DNA from 4 places in the Enterobacter cloacae complex sp. HYC033_NIDB genome. Region 3 is predicted to be linked to each of the others. Evidence: predicted binding sites of a transcription regulator. Region 3 holds the regulator's gene; each other region holds the start of a gene.
What was found. Region 3 encodes PurR, which represses purine synthesis genes. Its sites were predicted from a motif close to CANGCAAACGTTTGCNTG; they were not measured.

Region 1 (4,211 bases), 360 kb from region 3:
AATCTGGTGGTGACCGGAGCGGATGCCTGGGATGAAGATACCTGGAAAGTGATCCGCATCGGCAGCGTTATTTTTGATGTCGTGAAGCCGTGCAGCCGCTGTATTTTTACCACCGTCAGCCCGGAGAAAGGCCAGAAACACCCTTCCGGCGAACCGCTGAAAACCTTGCAGTCATTTCGTACCGCGCAGGATAACGGCGATGTCGACTTCGGCCAGAACCTGATCCCCCGCTCCAGCGGCGTGATCCGCGTGGGCGACGAGGTCGAAATTCTCACCCGCGGGCCTGCCAGGGTGTACGGCGCAGGTCAGGAAGAAGAGATGGTTGACGTTGTCACCAACCTCGCTTCCGCTGTGGATATTCACTGGGAAGGCAAAGTTATCCGTGGTAACAATCAGCAGGTGCTACTGGAACAGCTGGAGCAGGCGGGTATCCGCGTACCGTATTCCTGTCGCGCGGGGATTTGCGGATGCTGTCGCATTAAACTGGTCGATGGTGAAGTGAGTGCCCTGAAGAAATCTGCGATTGGCAGTGACGGCACGATCCTGTGCTGTAGCTGTGTACCGAAAACATCCGTGCAGCTGGAAGCTTAAACCGCCTGTTCGAGGCTGAAGGAATCGACGCGCAGCTGTGGCTTCAGCCTGTCATTCATCACTTTGATGGCATCACCTAACTGCATAACTCGCCCGGCAATGGTCACGCCGGGTTGGGCCAGCAAACAGAGCGCAGCGTTTTCACCGGGTTCAACCACCAGCAAATTCACCTCTTCTTCGGTATCGCTCAGATTGACGCTCGCCGCATCGCCGATAGCCGGGGTCCAGCACATGCCGTGGGCGAGAAAATGCCAGCTTTTCGGCATTTGCGGTTTCAGGAAACGGATCGCCACCAGCGCATTTAGTACCAGTTCAGCGCGCTGTTCTTTGGAGAGATCGAACTCGCGGCATTTTTCTTCAAAAGAGAAATAGAGTGCAGCGTCGTCAACGCAAAAGCCTGAGGGAGCAAACGCGTCTGGCGTTAACATTCGGCGCGCAAAACGAGAGCGAAACAACATGCCATTGGCTAAGTCGAGCATCATACGGTCATGCTCGTCACAAAAATACCAGCGCCAGTTATCGTCAGGTTTAATTCGCATGTTTCTCTCCCGTCCCCTAAACGTCCTGTACTAAAAATGTCCTGTTTGCCGCTTCGCTTATAACACTAGTAATAAAAGACTATAATGTTTAAATAAGCAACAATGACGGAATATAAAACAACCAGGGCTGGAAATAAAGCCCTGGTTGTCTGATTAAGAGAAAAGATTAGATATGCGTGACGATTTCTTTAATCAGCGGCGGCCCTTTAAAAATAAAGCCGGAATAAATTTGCACCAGCGATGCACCTGCCGCCATCTTCTCACGTGCAGCGATGACAGAGTCAATGCCACCCACGCCAATAATCGGCAGCTGACCTTTTAATTCTGCGGAGAGTGCGCGAATAATTTCGGTGCTTTTTAATTGTACCGGACGGCCACTTAATCCACCCGCTTCGTCACAGTTTTTCATTCCCTGAACGAGAGAGCGATCGAGTGTTGTATTGGTTGCAATCACACCATCAATATTATGGCGAACTAAACTGTCGGCAACCTGGATCAATTCTTCTGCCGAAAGATCCGGGGCGATCTTAACCGCGACCGGAACATATTTATGGTGGATCGCCTGTAGCGCCGTTTGTTTATTTTTAATGGCGCTAAGAAGATCGTCGAGCGCTTCGCCATATTGTAATGAACGCAGCCCTGGGGTGTTAGGCGAAGATATATTCACCGCAATATAACCGGCATAGGCATAGACTTTTTCCATACAAATCAGATAGTCATCTTTACCCTGCTCGACCGGCGTGTCTTTATTTTTGCCAATATTAATACCCAGCACGCCATCAAAATGGGCTTTCTTAACGTTCTCAACCAGATGATCGACGCCAAGGTTATTAAAGCCCATGCGGTTGATCAGCCCCTCGGCTTCAACCAGGCGAAACAGACGTGGCTTGTCATTTCCCGGCTGCGGACGCGGCGTCACCGTCCCGATTTCGATCGAGCCAAAGCCCATCGCACCGAGTGCATCAATGCATTCGCCATTTTTGTCCAGACCGGCCGCCAGGCCCAGTGGATTTTTGAAAGTCAGGCCCATGCACTGAACTGGTTTTTCCGGCACGTTTTGACGCACCAGCGCGGCCAGAGGCGTTCCTGTAATACGGCGTAACTGCTGAAATGTAAATTCATGAGCGCGCTCAGGATCGAGCTGGAAAAGGGCTTTACGAACGAAGGGGTAGTACATGAACTCTCCTGGATTCCCGGTGTGCAAACCGGGAGGGGATTATGTGCGATCCCGCCCGGAAAGGGAATTGACCTGTGGCAAAAAAAACCACGTAAAACGCAATCGTTTACTTATTGGTTCGCTTCTTATGCATTTTTCTGCATTCATCCTGAGGATAAATCATTTAGTGGAATAACCACGCAATGTCACACTCCTGAAAATTGTTATGAATGTTAGATAAAAGCAAACAATTAGTTATAAGGAGCAACCATGCGCGTCATTACCCTGGCCGGAAGCCCCCGCTTCCCCTCTCGCTCCAGCGCACTGCTGGAATACGCTCGCGAAAAGCTTAATGCTCTGGATGTCGAAGTGTGTCACTGGAATTTGCACAATTTCGCGCCTGAAGATCTGCTCTACGCCCGTTTCGACAGCCCGGCGCTGAAAACCCTGATCGAACAACTTAAGAGTGCTGACGGGCTGGTCGTCGCGACACCGATTTATAAAGCCTCTTTTTCCGGCGCACTGAAAACGCTGCTCGATCTGCTGCCCGAACGCGCGCTGGACGGTAAGGTCGTCCTGCCGCTGGCCACAGGCGGTACGGTAGCTCATTTACTGGCGGTGGATTATGCCCTCAAGCCGGTTCTGAACGCGCTGAAAGCGCAGGAGATCCTGCATGGCGTCTTCGCTGACGACTCACAGGTAATCGACTACCAGCATAAACCCCATTTCACGCCGAATCTGCAAACCCGCCTCGACAGTGCGCTCGAAACCTTCTGGCACGCCCTGAACCGTCGGGATCGCCACGCGGCAGCATTTCATCAATCACAAGGAGTGGCGCATGTTTAAAACAGTTACCCGTATCGGGCTGGCAGGTCTGCTGGCAGTGGCGTCGCTGGCTCAGGCGGCGGAGAAAGCGCCGGAGAGCCTGCGTATCGGTTATCAGAAAGGCAGCGTCAGCATGGTGTTGGCGAAAAGCCATGCGTTGCTTGAGAAGCGTTTCCCGGAGACCAAATTCTCATGGGTCGAGTTCCCTGCCGGACCACAGATGCTGGAGGCGCTGAACGTCGGGAGTATTGATTTAGGCAGCACCGGCGATATCCCGCCGATCTTTGCGCAGGCTGCCGGGGCGGATCTGGTTTACGTTGGCGTTGAGCCCGCCAAGCCGAAGGCAGAGGTTATTTTGGTGCCGGAAAACAGCGAGATCAAAAGCGTCGCCGACCTCAAAGGCCATAAGGTTGCTTTCCAGAAAGGTTCAAGCTCGCACAACCTGCTGCTGCGCGCGTTGCAGGAGGCCGGCCTTAAATTCACCGATATCCAGCCCGTTTACCTGACGCCTGCCGATGCGCGCGCGGCGTTTCAGCAAAAAAATGTTGATGCCTGGGCTATCTGGGATCCGTACTACTCCGCCGCACTGTTGCAGGGCGGTGTGCGGGTGCTGAAAGACGGCACCACCCTGAAGCAGACCGGTTCGTTCTACCTGGCGGCACGTCCTTACGCTGAGAAAAATGGCGCATTTATTCAGCAGGTGCTGGATACCTTCTCTCAGGCCGATGCGCTGACCCAAAGCCAGCGTCAGCAGAGCATCACGCTGCTGGCAAAAACCATGGGCCTGCCTGAACCGGTGATCGCCACTTATCTTGACCACCGTCCTCCCACCACCATAGCACCGGTTGACGCCCACATTGCCGCTCTCCAGCAGCAAACGGCAGACCTCTTTTATCAAAACCGCCTGGTTCCAAAGCAGGTGAATATTCGCGAACGCATCTGGCAACCCGCTGGCATTGAAGGAAAAAAATCATGAGTCTGAATCTTTTCTGGTTTTTACCCACCCACGGTGATGGACACTATCTTGGCACAGAAGAAGGTGCACGCCCGGTCGATCACGGCTATCTACAGCAGATCGCCCAGGCGGCAGACCGCATCGG
Region 2 (4,211 bases), 1.8 Mb from region 3:
ACGAAGAAGCGGTTGGCGTTTTTCAGCTTGCTCACGCGCTTCGCCATCGCCATCGCTTCGGCGGCGGCGGTGGCTTCATCCAGCAGCGAGGCAGAGGCGATATCCATACCGGTCAGATCCAGCGTCACCTGCTGGAAGTTCAGCAGCGCTTCCAGACGGCCCTGGGAGACTTCTGGCTGATACGGGGTGTAAGCGGTGTACCAGCCCGGGTTTTCCAGCATATTGCGCAGGATCACCGGCGGTAACTGCACGTTGGTGTAGCCCATGCCAATGTAAGACTTATAGCGCTTGTTAAGGCCGGCGATGGCCTTCAGCTCCGCCAGCGCGGCGAACTCCGTCGTGGACTCGCCTACCTGCGGCGGCGTAGCAAGCTGGATGTCTTTTGGCACGATCTGGCCGATCAGTGCGTTTAATGAATCCGCGCCAACTGTCTTCAGCATCTCCTGCTGTTGCTGAGCATCCGGCCCAATGTGACGTTCAATGAAAGCGCCACGGTTTTCAAGCTGGCTTAAAGTCTGTGTCATGAGCGATGGTTCCTGAAACGTGCAGTGAATCGTAGTTATCTGTAACGCTGTTGCCCGGTGGCGCTAACGCTTACCGGGCCTACGTTGACCTGTAGGCCGGATAAGCGCAGCGCCATCCGGCACAACGTTATTCGTCTTCCAGTAGTGCTTCGTACGCGGTCGCATCCAGCAGCGCGGCAACCTGCGCTTCGTCGCTGGCTTTGATCTTGAAGATCCAGCCGCCTTCATACGGTTCGCTGTTGACCAGCTCCGGGGAGTCGCTCAGCGCGTCGTTCACGGCAACAATTTCACCGCTCACCGGGGCGTAGATGTCAGAGGCCGCTTTAACGGATTCCGCCACCGCACAGTCGTCGCCTGCGCTCACGGTTGCGCCCACTTCCGGCAGATCAACAAACACCATGTCGCCCAGCAGCTCCTGCGCGTGCTCGGTGATCCCAACGGTGTAAGTGCCGTCCGCCTCTTTGCGCAGCCACTCGTGTTCTTTGCTGTATTTCAGTTCTGCTGGCACATTGCTCATTGAAGTTCTCCTGATAAAAATAGTTAGGCGACCGGCTTACCGGCGCGAACAAAAATCGGTTTGGTCACGTTGACCGGCATTTCGCGGTTGCGGATCTGCACCACCGCCGTTTCGCCAATCCCCGCCGGCACGCGTGCCAGGGCAATACTGTAGCCGAGCGTCGGGGAGAACGTTCCGCTGGTGATCACGCCTTCGCGATGATTGCCATCGGCATCGGTGAAGCGTACAGGCAGCTCGCCGCGCAGAACGCCTTTTTCTTTCATCACCAGGCCTACCAGCTGTTCAGTGCCCTTCTCGCGCTGCATCTCCAGCGCTTCACGGCCAATAAAATCACGGTCAGCCGGTTCCCACGCGATGGTCCAGCCCATGTTGGCCGCCAGCGGAGAGACGCCTTCGTCCATCTCCTGACCGTAGAGGTTCATCCCCGCTTCCAGACGCAGCGTATCGCGCGCGCCCAGGCCCGCAGGCTTCACGCCCGCCTCCACCAGCGCACGCCAGAAATCAGCGGCCTTCTCGTTTGGCATCGCAATTTCATAGCCCGCTTCACCGGTGTAGCCGGTGGTGGCGATAAACAGATCCCCCGCCTGCACGCCGAAGAATGGCTTCATGCCTTCGGTGGCTTTGCGCTGCTCGTCGCTGAAAAGAGAGGCGGCTTTCGCCTGGGCGTTTGGCCCCTGCACGGCAATCAGCGACAGATCGTCACGGACGGTGATGTCTATGGCGTAAGGTTCAGCGTGTTGGGAAATCCAGGAAAGGTCTTTTTCGCGGGTGGCGGAGTTTACAACGAGGCGGAAGAAATCTTCGGTGAAGTAGTAGACGATGAGGTCGTCAATCACGCCGCCCGAGGCATTCAGCATGCCGGTATAGAGCGCTTTGCCCGGCGTCTTCAGTTTGGCGACGTCATTTGCCAGCAGATAACGCAAAAACTCCCGGGTGCGGCTACCGCGCAGGTCGACAATCGTCATATGAGACACGTCGAACATACCGGCATCGGTGCGCACCGCGTGGTGCTCATCAATCTGCGAGCCGTAGTGCAGCGGCATCATCCAGCCGTGGAAGTCCACCATGCGGGCGCCGCACAACACGTGCTGTTCGTACAAAGGAGTCTGTTGAGCCATCTTTTCCTCGTTGAAAAATTCACCGTGAAACCCGGTGTCGGCCTCGCGATCGGGGGCCGACGCAAACGTTCTCTTTTACCTGAACTTACCACCGAAACCGGCGGTTAACCATAAGGTAAAACGGGTCATCACATTAGCTTATGACCAAAAATCGCTGAAAAGCCTACAGAGTTATTCACTGGGAAAATGCGATTAAACCCGCATAAAATTAACAATGATCTAACAGGATTTAGCAGATGGTGATATTTCGTGCGGAAAAACGGGCCGATTTTCCGTAACATAAAAATAGTAAGATTAGATTTTCTAATGCGAAAAATGACGTGAAATTAGATTATTTCAAACGAGGAAATTTCCCCGGCGCGGAGGCCGGGAAAATAAAGTGTGACGGGGATCGAGATTAACGTAACCAGTCGGGAAGATCGTTGAGGCCCATTGCCTGACGAAGAAGCTGCGGTTTTACGCCGGGAAGGGTGTCGGCCAGCTTGAGGCCAATATCGCGCAGCAGTTTTTTCGCCGGATTCGCTCCGGCAAACAGCTCGCGGAAGCCCTGCATACCCGCCAGCATCATCGCCGCACTGTGTTTGCGGCTGCGCTCGTAGCGACGCAGATACAGATGCTGACCAATATCCTTGCCTTCCCGATGCAGACGACGCAGCTCTTCAACCAGCTCAGCCGCGTCCATAAAGCCAAGGTTCACCCCCTGCCCGGCCAGCGGATGAATGGTATGCGCCGCATCCCCCACCAGCGCCAGACGGTGCGCGGCAAACTGACGCGCGTAGCGACCGGTTAACGGAAACGTCTGGCGTTCGCTTTCAAGCATGCACAGGCCCAGACGGTTATCAAACGCCACGCATAGCGCCTGACTGAAGGCATCCGGCGTCGCCTCCTGCATCTGCTGCGCTTTCTCCGGCTCTAAGGACCAGACGATGGAGCAGAGATGCGGATCGGCAAGCGGCAGGAAGGCCAGAATGCCGTCATTATGGAAAATCTGGCGCGCCACGCCGCCGTGCGGCTCTTCGGTGCGGATTGTGGCCACCAACGCGTGATGGCGGTAATCCCAGAAGGTCAGCGGAATATCCGCTTTGTTACGCAGCCAGGAATTGGCGCCGTCGGCACCCACCACCAGACGCGCGGTCAGCATGTCGCCACTTTCAAGAGTGATAAACGCGTCGTTTTCGCCCCACGCCACCTGCTGGAGTTTCGCCGGTGCGATCAGCGTGACGTCGCTGCACTGCTGTGCTTTCTGCCACAGCGCGTGGTGGATCACCGCGTTTTCAACGATGTGTCCAAGGTGGCTGTAGCCCATGCTTTCATCGTCAAACGCGATATGGCCGAAGCTGTCTTTGTCCCACACTTCCATGCCATGGTAACAGCTGGCACGCAGCGCCACGATTTCAGACCAGACGCCAAGGTGCGTCAGTAGCTTTTCGCTGGCGGCATTGATCGCCGAGACGCGCAGCTCCGGCGGTGCATCCTGCGCCACAGGCTGCGGCGCTTTTTGCTCAAGCACGGCCACGCGCAGGCCGCTGCCCTGTAAACCACAGGCCAGCGCCAGTCCTACCATTCCGCCGCCCACAATGGCGACATCAACATTTTGCACGGTCAATACTCCTTAACGCGCGACCCAACCCAGGGTCCGCTGCGCCAGCACGTCACGTGCCGGAATGAACAGTTCCATCGCCATCAGCCCAAGGTTGCGACCCGCAACCAGCGGTGCCCAGCGATTGGCAAACAGGTGGACTAAACCGTCGGTGACGCCAATGGTCGCCGCTTTGTCCGCCTGGCGTCGTTTCTGGTAATGGCTCAGCACTGAGTATGCGCCACAATCCTGTTGTTCGCTCCACGTCCGGGCCAGTAGCTCTGCCAGACTCATTACGTCACGGAGGCCAAGGTTGAAGCCTTGCCCGGCGATGGGGTGCAGCGTCTGCGCGGCGTTGCCGACTAGGGCGACGCGATGGGAGACAGTCTGCGATGCGGTCGTCAGCGCGAGCGGATAGGCCACGCGTTTTCCGGCATGGGTGATGCGCCCAAGCCGCCAGCCGAAGGCTTTTT
Region 3 (4,211 bases):
CGCGGACAACACCTGAGGACGCATCAGCACCGCCAGCTCTTTACGTACTTCCGGACGTTCTCCCGCACTTCCTTTCGGCAGTGAGAAGAACAGCGCAACCATCGCGACCACGCCCAGTCCGGCGGTTGCGAGGAAAGACATACGCCAGCCGATGGCTTCTCCCAGCCAGGTGGCAGCGGGAACGCCGCCGATATTAGCGATGGTGAGGCCCATGAACATAGTGGCTACCGCGCTGGCCTGCTTATGTTTTGGCACCACGCTGGCGGCAACAACCGAGCCCAGTCCGAAGAAGGCGCCATGGTTGAGGCTGGTCAGAATGCGCGAAAGCATCAGAGTGGTGTAATCGGGCGAAATCGCGGAAAGCACATTTCCGAGAGTGAAAATCGCCATCAGGAAAATCAGCGCATTGCGGCGAGCGCGGTGGGAAAGCAGCAGCGTCATCAGCGGCGCGCCCACCATCACGCCAATCGCGTAGGCGCTAATTAACATACCGGCCGCAGGAATTGAGACGTCCACACCCCGGGCGATAACAGGCAATAACCCCATAGGGGAGAATTCAGTGGTGCCAATCCCAAAGGCGCCAATCGCCAGGGCCAGCAGGGGAAAATTGATTTTCATGAAGAGACTCCGGATACCGTGCCATAACCCGGCACAGAACTAAGAAGTCAAAAGCATGACATCAATCACAAAAAATGAGAAGTTAACATTTTGGCAAAAGATTTTTGCCGGAGAGGTAACAATAGCGGCAAGAGAGGGAGAAAGTTCTCCCTCCGCCTGAATCAGTGCAGTGCAGCGGTTAAACCACCGGCAACAATCAGAGCAAGAACAACAATGGTGGTAAACAGCGAAAACTTCAGATCGGTACTCATCAATTTTTCTCCTTTTATTCACCCTACGAAAAGTGAGCTTGCTCATTTTTACACAGTTCAGGTCAAAAATCTTCCAGGATTTAAACGGATATCCACTTTACCTCTTCCCCTTTTCATCAAGATAGGACAAAATTCCACGCTAAATTTATTAGCGTACCGGCCACTGACCCCCTCCTGACGTCCTGTGTCGTTTTCCCGGCGTGTCGCAACTCATGTTTGCGTGATAAGGGTGAGAGAAGGCAAACGTTTACCTTCAATTTTTTCAGGAGCTTAGGATATGGTCTGGAGTGACATTTAATGGCAACAATTAAAGACGTAGCAAAACGCGCAAACGTTTCCACTACAACCGTATCACATGTTATTAACAAAACGCGTTTCGTCGCTGAAGAGACGCGTAATGCCGTCTGGGCGGCAATCAAAGAACTGCACTACTCGCCAAGTGCCGTCGCCCGCAGCCTGAAGGTTAATCACACCAAATCGATTGGCCTGCTGGCCACCAGCAGTGAAGCGGCCTACTTTGCTGAAATCATCGAAGCCGTTGAAAAAAACTGCTTCCAGAAAGGCTATACCCTGATTCTGGGCAACGCGTGGAACAACATTGAAAAACAGCGCGCTTACCTGTCAATGATGGCGCAAAAGCGCGTCGACGGCCTGCTGGTAATGTGTTCTGAATACCCTGAGTCGGTCCTTTCCATGCTGGAAGAGTATCGCCACATTCCGATGGTGGTCATGGACTGGGGCGAAGCGCGCGCAGACTTCACCGACTCCGTTATTGATAACGCCTTTGAAGGCGGCTACATGGCGGGGCGTTATCTGGTAGAACGCGGTCATCGTGAAATTGGCGTGATCCCGGGTCCGCTGGAGCGTAACACCGGAGCTGGCCGTCTGGCCGGTTTCATGAAAGCGATGGAAGAGGCGCTGATCACCGTGCCGGAAAACTGGATTGTTCAGGGCGACTTCGAGCCGGAGTCGGGCTATCGCGCCATGCAGCAGATCGTCTCCCAGCCGCATCGCCCTACCGCGGTGTTCTGCGGCGGCGACATCATGGCGATGGGCGCGCTCTGCGCGGCGGATGAACTCGGCCTGCGCGTCCCGCAGGATATCTCGGTGATCGGCTATGACAACGTGCGCAACGCCCGCTTCTTTACCCCGGCGCTGACCACCATTCACCAGCCGAAAGATTCGCTGGGTGAAACGGCCTTCAACATGCTGCTGGACAGGATCGTCAACAAGCGTGAACAGTCCCAGTCCATTGAAGTTCACCCGCGCCTGATTGAACGCCGTTCCGTTGCGGACGGTCCGTTCCGCGACTACCGTCGTTAATCTCATTACGGGGCCAGCTATGCTGGTTCCCGCAACCACTCCCGGTTCAGCGTTTCGCTGTCGCCCAGATAATCCAGCAGCCAGGCCATGGCGGGCGAGACGTCGTTTTGCTGCCACGTCAGACAGCACGCGGCATCCGGGAAGGGGTTTTCCAGCGTCAAGGCCACCCACTCTCCCGCATCGATGCGCGGGCGCGCAAAATGCACCGGCACCATGCCAACGCACAGCCCCGCGCTCAGACAGGTGGCCGACGACTCCCAGTCCGGCGCGACCACGCGGCGCTGATTATCCAGCAGCCAGGTAATGCGCTTGGGCAGCGAGCGGGAGGTATCTTCCAGCACCAGCGAGGGCCAGTTGCGTAAGGTGTCATCGCTCAGCGGACCTTCCAGCGCCGCCAGCGGGTGATCGCGCGCGACCACGCAGGTCCAGCTCAGCATGCCCATGTCGCGAAACGCGTAGCGCCCCCCAACCGGGATCGCCTGGGTTGCACCAATCGCCATCTCCGCCCTGCCGTCCGCCAGCGCATCCCAGACGCCGTTGAACACTTCCTGCGAAACACGCAGTTCGACGTCGGAAAAATGACGATAGAAATCGACGATCATCTGCCGGGTCCGCTCCGGCTTAACGATGTTATCCACCGCGATAGCGAGATGCCCGCGCCAGCCGTTGGCGATCTGCTGGCACTGCTCACGGGTGATCTGCATTTTTTTGATAACAGACCGCCCTTCCTTCAAAAACCACGCTCCGGCAGGCGTGAGCTCCACGTCGCGATGGCGCCGCTCGAACAGCGGGACCGCCAGCCACGCTTCCAGCTGGCGCACCGTATAGCTGATAGCCGAGGGAACGCGATGCAGCTCCTGGGCGGCACCGGTAAAGCTGCCGTTACGCGCCACGGCATCAACCACTTCAAGGGAATAATCTGACCACATCTTTAGCCTGCAAATTTTTTGAACGCACCCGCCAAATATTAGCGTTTCACAAGCCGCTTTGCACTCCCTACACTCTGCGCCAACGTACACCTGCCTCCTCAGGAGAAAAAAGTGCAACCCAGGAAAGGATTTTTAGTCTGGCTCGGCGGCTTAAGCGTGCTGGGCTTTTTGGCAACCGATATGTATCTGCCCGCGTTCGCCGCGATGCAGGAAGATTTGCAAACCCCTGCCGCCGCCATCAGCGCCAGTTTAAGTTTGTTCCTTGCTGGCTTTGCTTTTGCGCAATTGCTGTGGGGGCCGCTCTCGGATCGTTTTGGCCGTAAGCCCGTCCTGTTGTTGGGGCTGGCGATTTTTGCCGTAGGCTGTCTGGGCATGCTGTGGGTCCGCGATGCCGCCTGGCTGCTGGCGCTGCGCTTTATTCAGGCGGTCGGCGTCTGCGCCGCAGCGGTGACCTGGCAGGCGCTGGTGACCGATTACTACCCCGCCTCGCGCACTAACCGCATATTCGCCACTATTATGCCGCTGGTCGGCCTGTCGCCGGCGCTTGCCCCGTTACTGGGCAGCTGGATCCTGGCGCATTTCGACTGGCAGGCCATTTTCGCCACGCTCTTTGCTATTACGCTGGTCCTGATGCTGCCTGCTTTCGGGCTTAAACCTGCGCATAAAAAAGAGACGCATCCGGACGCAAAGCCCATCACCTTTACCTCTTTACTGCGGTCGAAAGCCTATCGCGGTAACGTGCTGATTTATGCTGCCTGCTCTGCCAGCTTCTTTGCCTGGCTAACCGGTTCGCCGTTCATTCTGCATGACATGGGCTACAGCCCGGCGGCTATCGGCCTGAGCTATGTACCACAGACCATCGCCTTCCTGGTGGGTGGCTATGGCTGTCGCGCCGCGCTGCAAAAATGGGAAGGCCAACAGATGCTGCCCTGGCTGCTGGTGCTGTATGCACTAAGCGTGATTGCGACCTGGGCTGTCGGCTTTATACCCGGCGCCGGGCTTGCAGAAATTTTGATTCCGTTCTGCGTCATGGCGATCGCTAACGGGGCTATCTACCCTATCGTTGTAGCCCAGGCGTTGCGTCCATTCC
Region 4 (4,211 bases), 2.4 Mb from region 3:
CCTTCTTCTCCATCTCCGGGATCATCACGCTGCCGATAGACGCCGTATCCGCCACCGACGAGCCGGAAATCGCGCCGAAGAACGTTGATGCCACGATGTTCACCAGCGACAGCCCGCCGCGTATAAAGCCGACAAAAACGTACGCGAAGTTAACCAGCCGTCGGGCAATGCCCCCTTCCGCCATGATCGCCCCGGCAAGAATGAAGAACGGGATCGCCAGCAGGGTAAATTTATTCACCCCGCTGGTGATCTGGATCATCAGCGCCTCAAGCGGCAGGTCAATCCACAGCGCGCCCGCCACGGCGCTTAAGCCGACGGCGAAGGCCACCGGCATCCCCAGCGCCAGCAAAATGGCGAGGGTGAATAACAAAACAAACGCATCCATTGTTCACCCCTTAACTGTGATTGCCGATCAGCACGACCGGACGGTTTTCCTGCGAGCCAAACAGCAGGCGTTCAAGCACAAACAGGATCAAAATGGCCGACCCGACAGGCAGCGGCAGATAGCTTTCGCCGGAGGTCAGGAGCGGAAACTCCGCCACCGGCTGCTCCCACAGCTCGACGCACAGCCAGTAGCTGTACCAGCACATCAGGCCGGAGATGAGCAGCATCAGCAGATCCACCACCCGCGCGCACACTCTTTGCAGCGACGCGGGCAGGCGGTCGGTGAGCATGTTGACCGCAATATGCGACCCGGCGCGGTAGCTCACCGCCGCGCCGATAAAGGTAAACGTCACCATGCAGATAATGGCGATCGGCTCCGGCCAGGATTCGCCGCGATTGAGCACATAGCGAGAGAAGATGCCAATGGGGATCACAATCGTCATCACCAGTAGCGAGAGACCCGCCACCACCATGGCGAGCAGGTACAGACGGTCCATCCACTTCAGGTAGAGTTCGGACATACGTACTCCGGCTTACTGAACGTCAGTGATGGCTTTCATCAGATCCTGATGCTTGTCGCCATACTGCGCGCGCACCGGCTCTGTCGCCTTGATAAACACCGTTTTATCGATGTCGTGGAACTGCACGCCGCCGGCCTTCATTTTCGCCAGCGCCTGGTCGTTATACGCATTCCACAGCTTGCGCTGCTCGAACTGCGCTTCGCGGGCCAGCGTCAGGATCTTTTGCTGTTCGTCAGCGCTCAGTTTGTCCCATTTCACTTTGGAGTAGAGCAGCATTTCCGGGGTGATGAAGTGGCCGCTCAGCGTGTAGTTTTTGGCGACCGGCATGTAGTTGTGGGCGATAAAGGTTGGCGGGTTGTTCTCCGCGCCGTCGATCACCCCGGTCTGCATGCCGCTGTAAACCTCACTGACGCCCATCGCCACCGAGTTCGCTCCCATCTCTTTCAGCGTGGCCAGCGCCACCGGGCTGCCCTGCACGCGGATTTTCTTCCCTTTCAGATCGTCCGGTTTGACGATCGGCTCTTTGGTGATCAGGTTACGGGTGCCGGAATCCATCCAGCCAAGGAAGACCAGACGCGATTTCGGGTTGGCGGTGAGTTTGTCGCCGATCTGCTTGCCGATATCCCCGTCGATGACCTTGTGCATGTGGTCTTCATCGCGGAATACGTAGGGCAGCGTAAACACTTCGATATCCGGCAGGATGGCGGCCACCGGCGCCATAGAGACGCGGATCATGTCGATCGCCCCCATCTGCGCCTGCTCAATCATCTGCTTTTCATCCCCCAGCACGCCGCCGGGGAAGACCTTAATATCCAGCTTGCCATCGGTTTGTTGTTTGAGTTTTTCACCCATGTGCTGAACCGCCACCACGTTCGGGTAGCCTTCGGGATGCACATCGGCGGCTTTAATGGTCTGGGCAGAAACGGTGCAGGCGAAAGCAGACAGACACAGCGCGGCCAGTAACGGCTTGAGGGTCGTTTTCATTGAGTCAACTCCAGGGTAGTGAGATAAGCGTTAAAACGATGTTTTAGTTTTTGACGCTTAAAAATTAGACTACGGCTGGAAAAGGGAGGGTGAAGCGCCTCACAAAAAGCGCGAAATTTTGAAACGATGGTTTAGAAAGGTTTTCTCCCTCTCCCCGTGGGAGAGGGTCGGGGTGAGGGCATCAGGCCGCACCTACCCCTTACGAATCAAATACCGGTACGGCAAGGTCTCGGTTTGCTGCGCCACCAGTTCATGTTCCATAAAGGTACAAAAGCCGGGGATATCGCGGGTGGTAGCCGGGTCATCGGCGACGATTAGCAGCGTTTCGCCGCTCTGCATGTTACGGACGGTTTTACGCACCATCATTACCGGCTCCGGGCAACGGAGGCCCTGAGCATCAAGCGTGTGGTCTGGGCTGGAAAACAGGTCGGTCATTTTCTTCTCGTTCAGGTAAAAACGGCTGTAGTTTACGCCCCGCTATCGCCAATGCAAACCAGGTTAACGATTGCGTGAAAATTAGCCATTGCAAAGTGTCGTCAAAGCAGTATCATGCGGCGGCTTTATTGGGTTCCCTCACCCCAAATATTAATCAAAAAGGTACAATATGAACTCCTTTACACAATCGCAGCGCGTCAAGGCGTTGTTCTGGCTTTCGCTATTTCATCTGCTGGTGATCATCTCCAGTAACTATCTGGTACAGCTCCCCATCTCCATTTTTGGTTTCCATACCACCTGGGGCGCGTTCAGTTTCCCGTTTATTTTCCTTGCGACGGATTTAACCGTGCGTATTTTTGGCGCACCGCTGGCGCGGCGGATTATTTTTGCGGTGATGATCCCGGCACTGTTTGTCTCCTACGCCATCTCCTCGCTGTTTTACATGGGCAGCTGGCAGGGCTTCGAAGCGCTGACGCACTTCAACCTGTTCGTCGCGCGTATTGCCACCGCCAGCTTTATGGCTTATGCCCTGGGGCAGATCCTCGATGTCCACGTGTTTAACCGCCTGCGTCAAAACCATCGCTGGTGGATGGCACCAACGGCCTCCACGCTGTTCGGTAACGTGAGCGATACGCTGGCCTTCTTCTTCATCGCCTTCTGGCGCAGCCCGGACGCCTTCATGGCAGAACACTGGATGGAAATCGCTCTGGTGGACTACGCCTTTAAGGTGCTTATCAGCCTGGTTTTCTTCCTGCCGATGTACGGCGTGCTGTTGAATATGCTGCTGAAAAGGCTGGCAGATAAATCTGAAATCTCCGCATTGCAGGCAGGTTAAGGGTTCGCTTTATCAGTTGTGATAAGATGAACGAATGAGCCGTTATGGCCGTTTATCGAAAGGAAGAAGTCAATGCGCAATCTGGTTAAATATGTCGGGATTGGCCTGCTGGTTGTTGGCCTTGCAGCCTGTGATAACAGCGACACCAAAACGCCTGCTCAGGGCGCGTCAGCAGAAAGCAACGCCACCGGTCAGCCGGTGAGCCTGATGGATGGCAAACTCAGTTTCTCTCTGCCTGCGGACATGACCGACCAGAGCGGTAAGCTGGGTACTCAGGCGAACAATATGCACGTCTATTCCGATGCCACCGGCCAAAAAGCGGTGATTGTGATCGTCGGTGACGATACCAGCGAAGATCTTGGCGTGCTGGCTAAACGCCTGGAAGATCAGCAGCGCAGCCGCGACCCGCAGCTTCAGGTGGTCACCAACAAGTCTGTTGAACTGAAAGGCCACACGCTGCAACAGCTGGACAGCATCATCTCTGCCAAAGGCCAGACCGCCTACTCCTCCGTGGTGCTCGGCAAGGTGGACAATAAACTGCTGACCATGCAGATCACCCTGCCGGCAGACAATCAGCAGAAAGCACAGACCGCCGCTGAAAACATCATTAACACCCTCGTGATCCAGTAATCGTTCACCAGGATGCCGTGGCCTCCGTCGCTTGCGCCGGGGGCCATTTTTTTGCCACGACTTTCAGACTAACACGCCAGACGAAGCCCATCCGGCGCACTACAATTAACACGCCCCCCGGAAAAAGGAATTCTTATGACTGCCAGCCCGCCCGACAAAGCCGGACTTCATATTTTATTAAAACTTGCCTGCCTGGTGGTTATCCTTGCGGGTATCCACGCGGCGGCGGATATCATTGTTCAGCTTCTGCTGGCGCTGTTTTTCGCCATTGTGCTCAACCCGCTGGTGACATGGTTTTTACGCCGGGGCATCAGCCGCCCGGTCGCGATTACCATTGTGGTGATGGTGATGCTGGTTGTCCTGACGGCGCTGTTCGGCGTGCTCGCCGCCTCGCTGAGCGAATTTTCCACCATGCTGCCGCA

Region 1: pyrD (quinone-dependent dihydroorotate dehydrogenase) is a predicted target of PurR. The motif match lies at 2,403-2,420, and genes of this name have one in related genera.
Region 2: gcvT (glycine cleavage system aminomethyltransferase GcvT) is a predicted target of PurR. The motif match lies at 2,218-2,235, and genes of this name have one in related genera.
Region 4: tusA (sulfurtransferase TusA) is a predicted target of PurR. The motif match lies at 2,384-2,401, and genes of this name have one in related genera.

The regions. Positions count from the first base shown of each region.
Region 1 is NZ_CP115123.1:2,514,296-2,518,506, reverse strand. Features, by position in the region: gene O1721_RS11930 (YcbX family protein) at 1-591, shown strand, start outside; gene zapC (cell division protein ZapC) at 588-1,130, opposite strand; gene pyrD (quinone-dependent dihydroorotate dehydrogenase) at 1,297-2,307, opposite strand; gene ssuE (NADPH-dependent FMN reductase) at 2,557-3,132, shown strand; gene O1721_RS11910 (sulfonate ABC transporter substrate-binding protein) at 3,125-4,087, shown strand; gene ssuD (FMNH2-dependent alkanesulfonate monooxygenase) at 4,084-4,211, shown strand, end outside.
Region 2 is NZ_CP115123.1:4,720,124-4,724,334, forward strand. Features, by position in the region: gene gcvP (aminomethyl-transferring glycine dehydrogenase) at 1-524, opposite strand, end outside; gene gcvH (glycine cleavage system protein GcvH) at 652-1,041, opposite strand; gene gcvT (glycine cleavage system aminomethyltransferase GcvT) at 1,065-2,159, opposite strand; gene ubiI (FAD-dependent 2-octaprenylphenol hydroxylase) at 2,557-3,759, opposite strand; gene ubiH (2-octaprenyl-6-methoxyphenyl hydroxylase) at 3,772-4,211, opposite strand, start outside.
Region 3 is NZ_CP115123.1:2,874,805-2,879,015, reverse strand. Features, by position in the region: gene O1721_RS13895 (MFS transporter) at 1-618, opposite strand, end outside; gene cydH (cytochrome bd-I oxidase subunit CydH) at 780-869, opposite strand; gene purR (HTH-type transcriptional repressor PurR) at 1,167-2,192, shown strand; gene punR (DNA-binding transcriptional activator PunR) at 2,210-3,121, opposite strand; gene punC (purine nucleoside transporter PunC) at 3,233-4,211, shown strand, end outside.
Region 4 is NZ_CP115123.1:452,326-456,536, forward strand. Features, by position in the region: gene O1721_RS02230 (TRAP transporter large permease) at 1-385, opposite strand, end outside; gene O1721_RS02235 (TRAP transporter small permease) at 396-905, opposite strand; gene O1721_RS02240 (TRAP transporter substrate-binding protein) at 918-1,889, opposite strand; gene tusA (sulfurtransferase TusA) at 2,082-2,324, opposite strand; gene O1721_RS02250 (7-cyano-7-deazaguanine/7-aminomethyl-7-deazaguanine transporter) at 2,494-3,159, shown strand; gene O1721_RS02255 (DcrB family lipoprotein) at 3,232-3,789, shown strand; gene O1721_RS02260 (AI-2E family transporter) at 3,925-4,211, shown strand, end outside.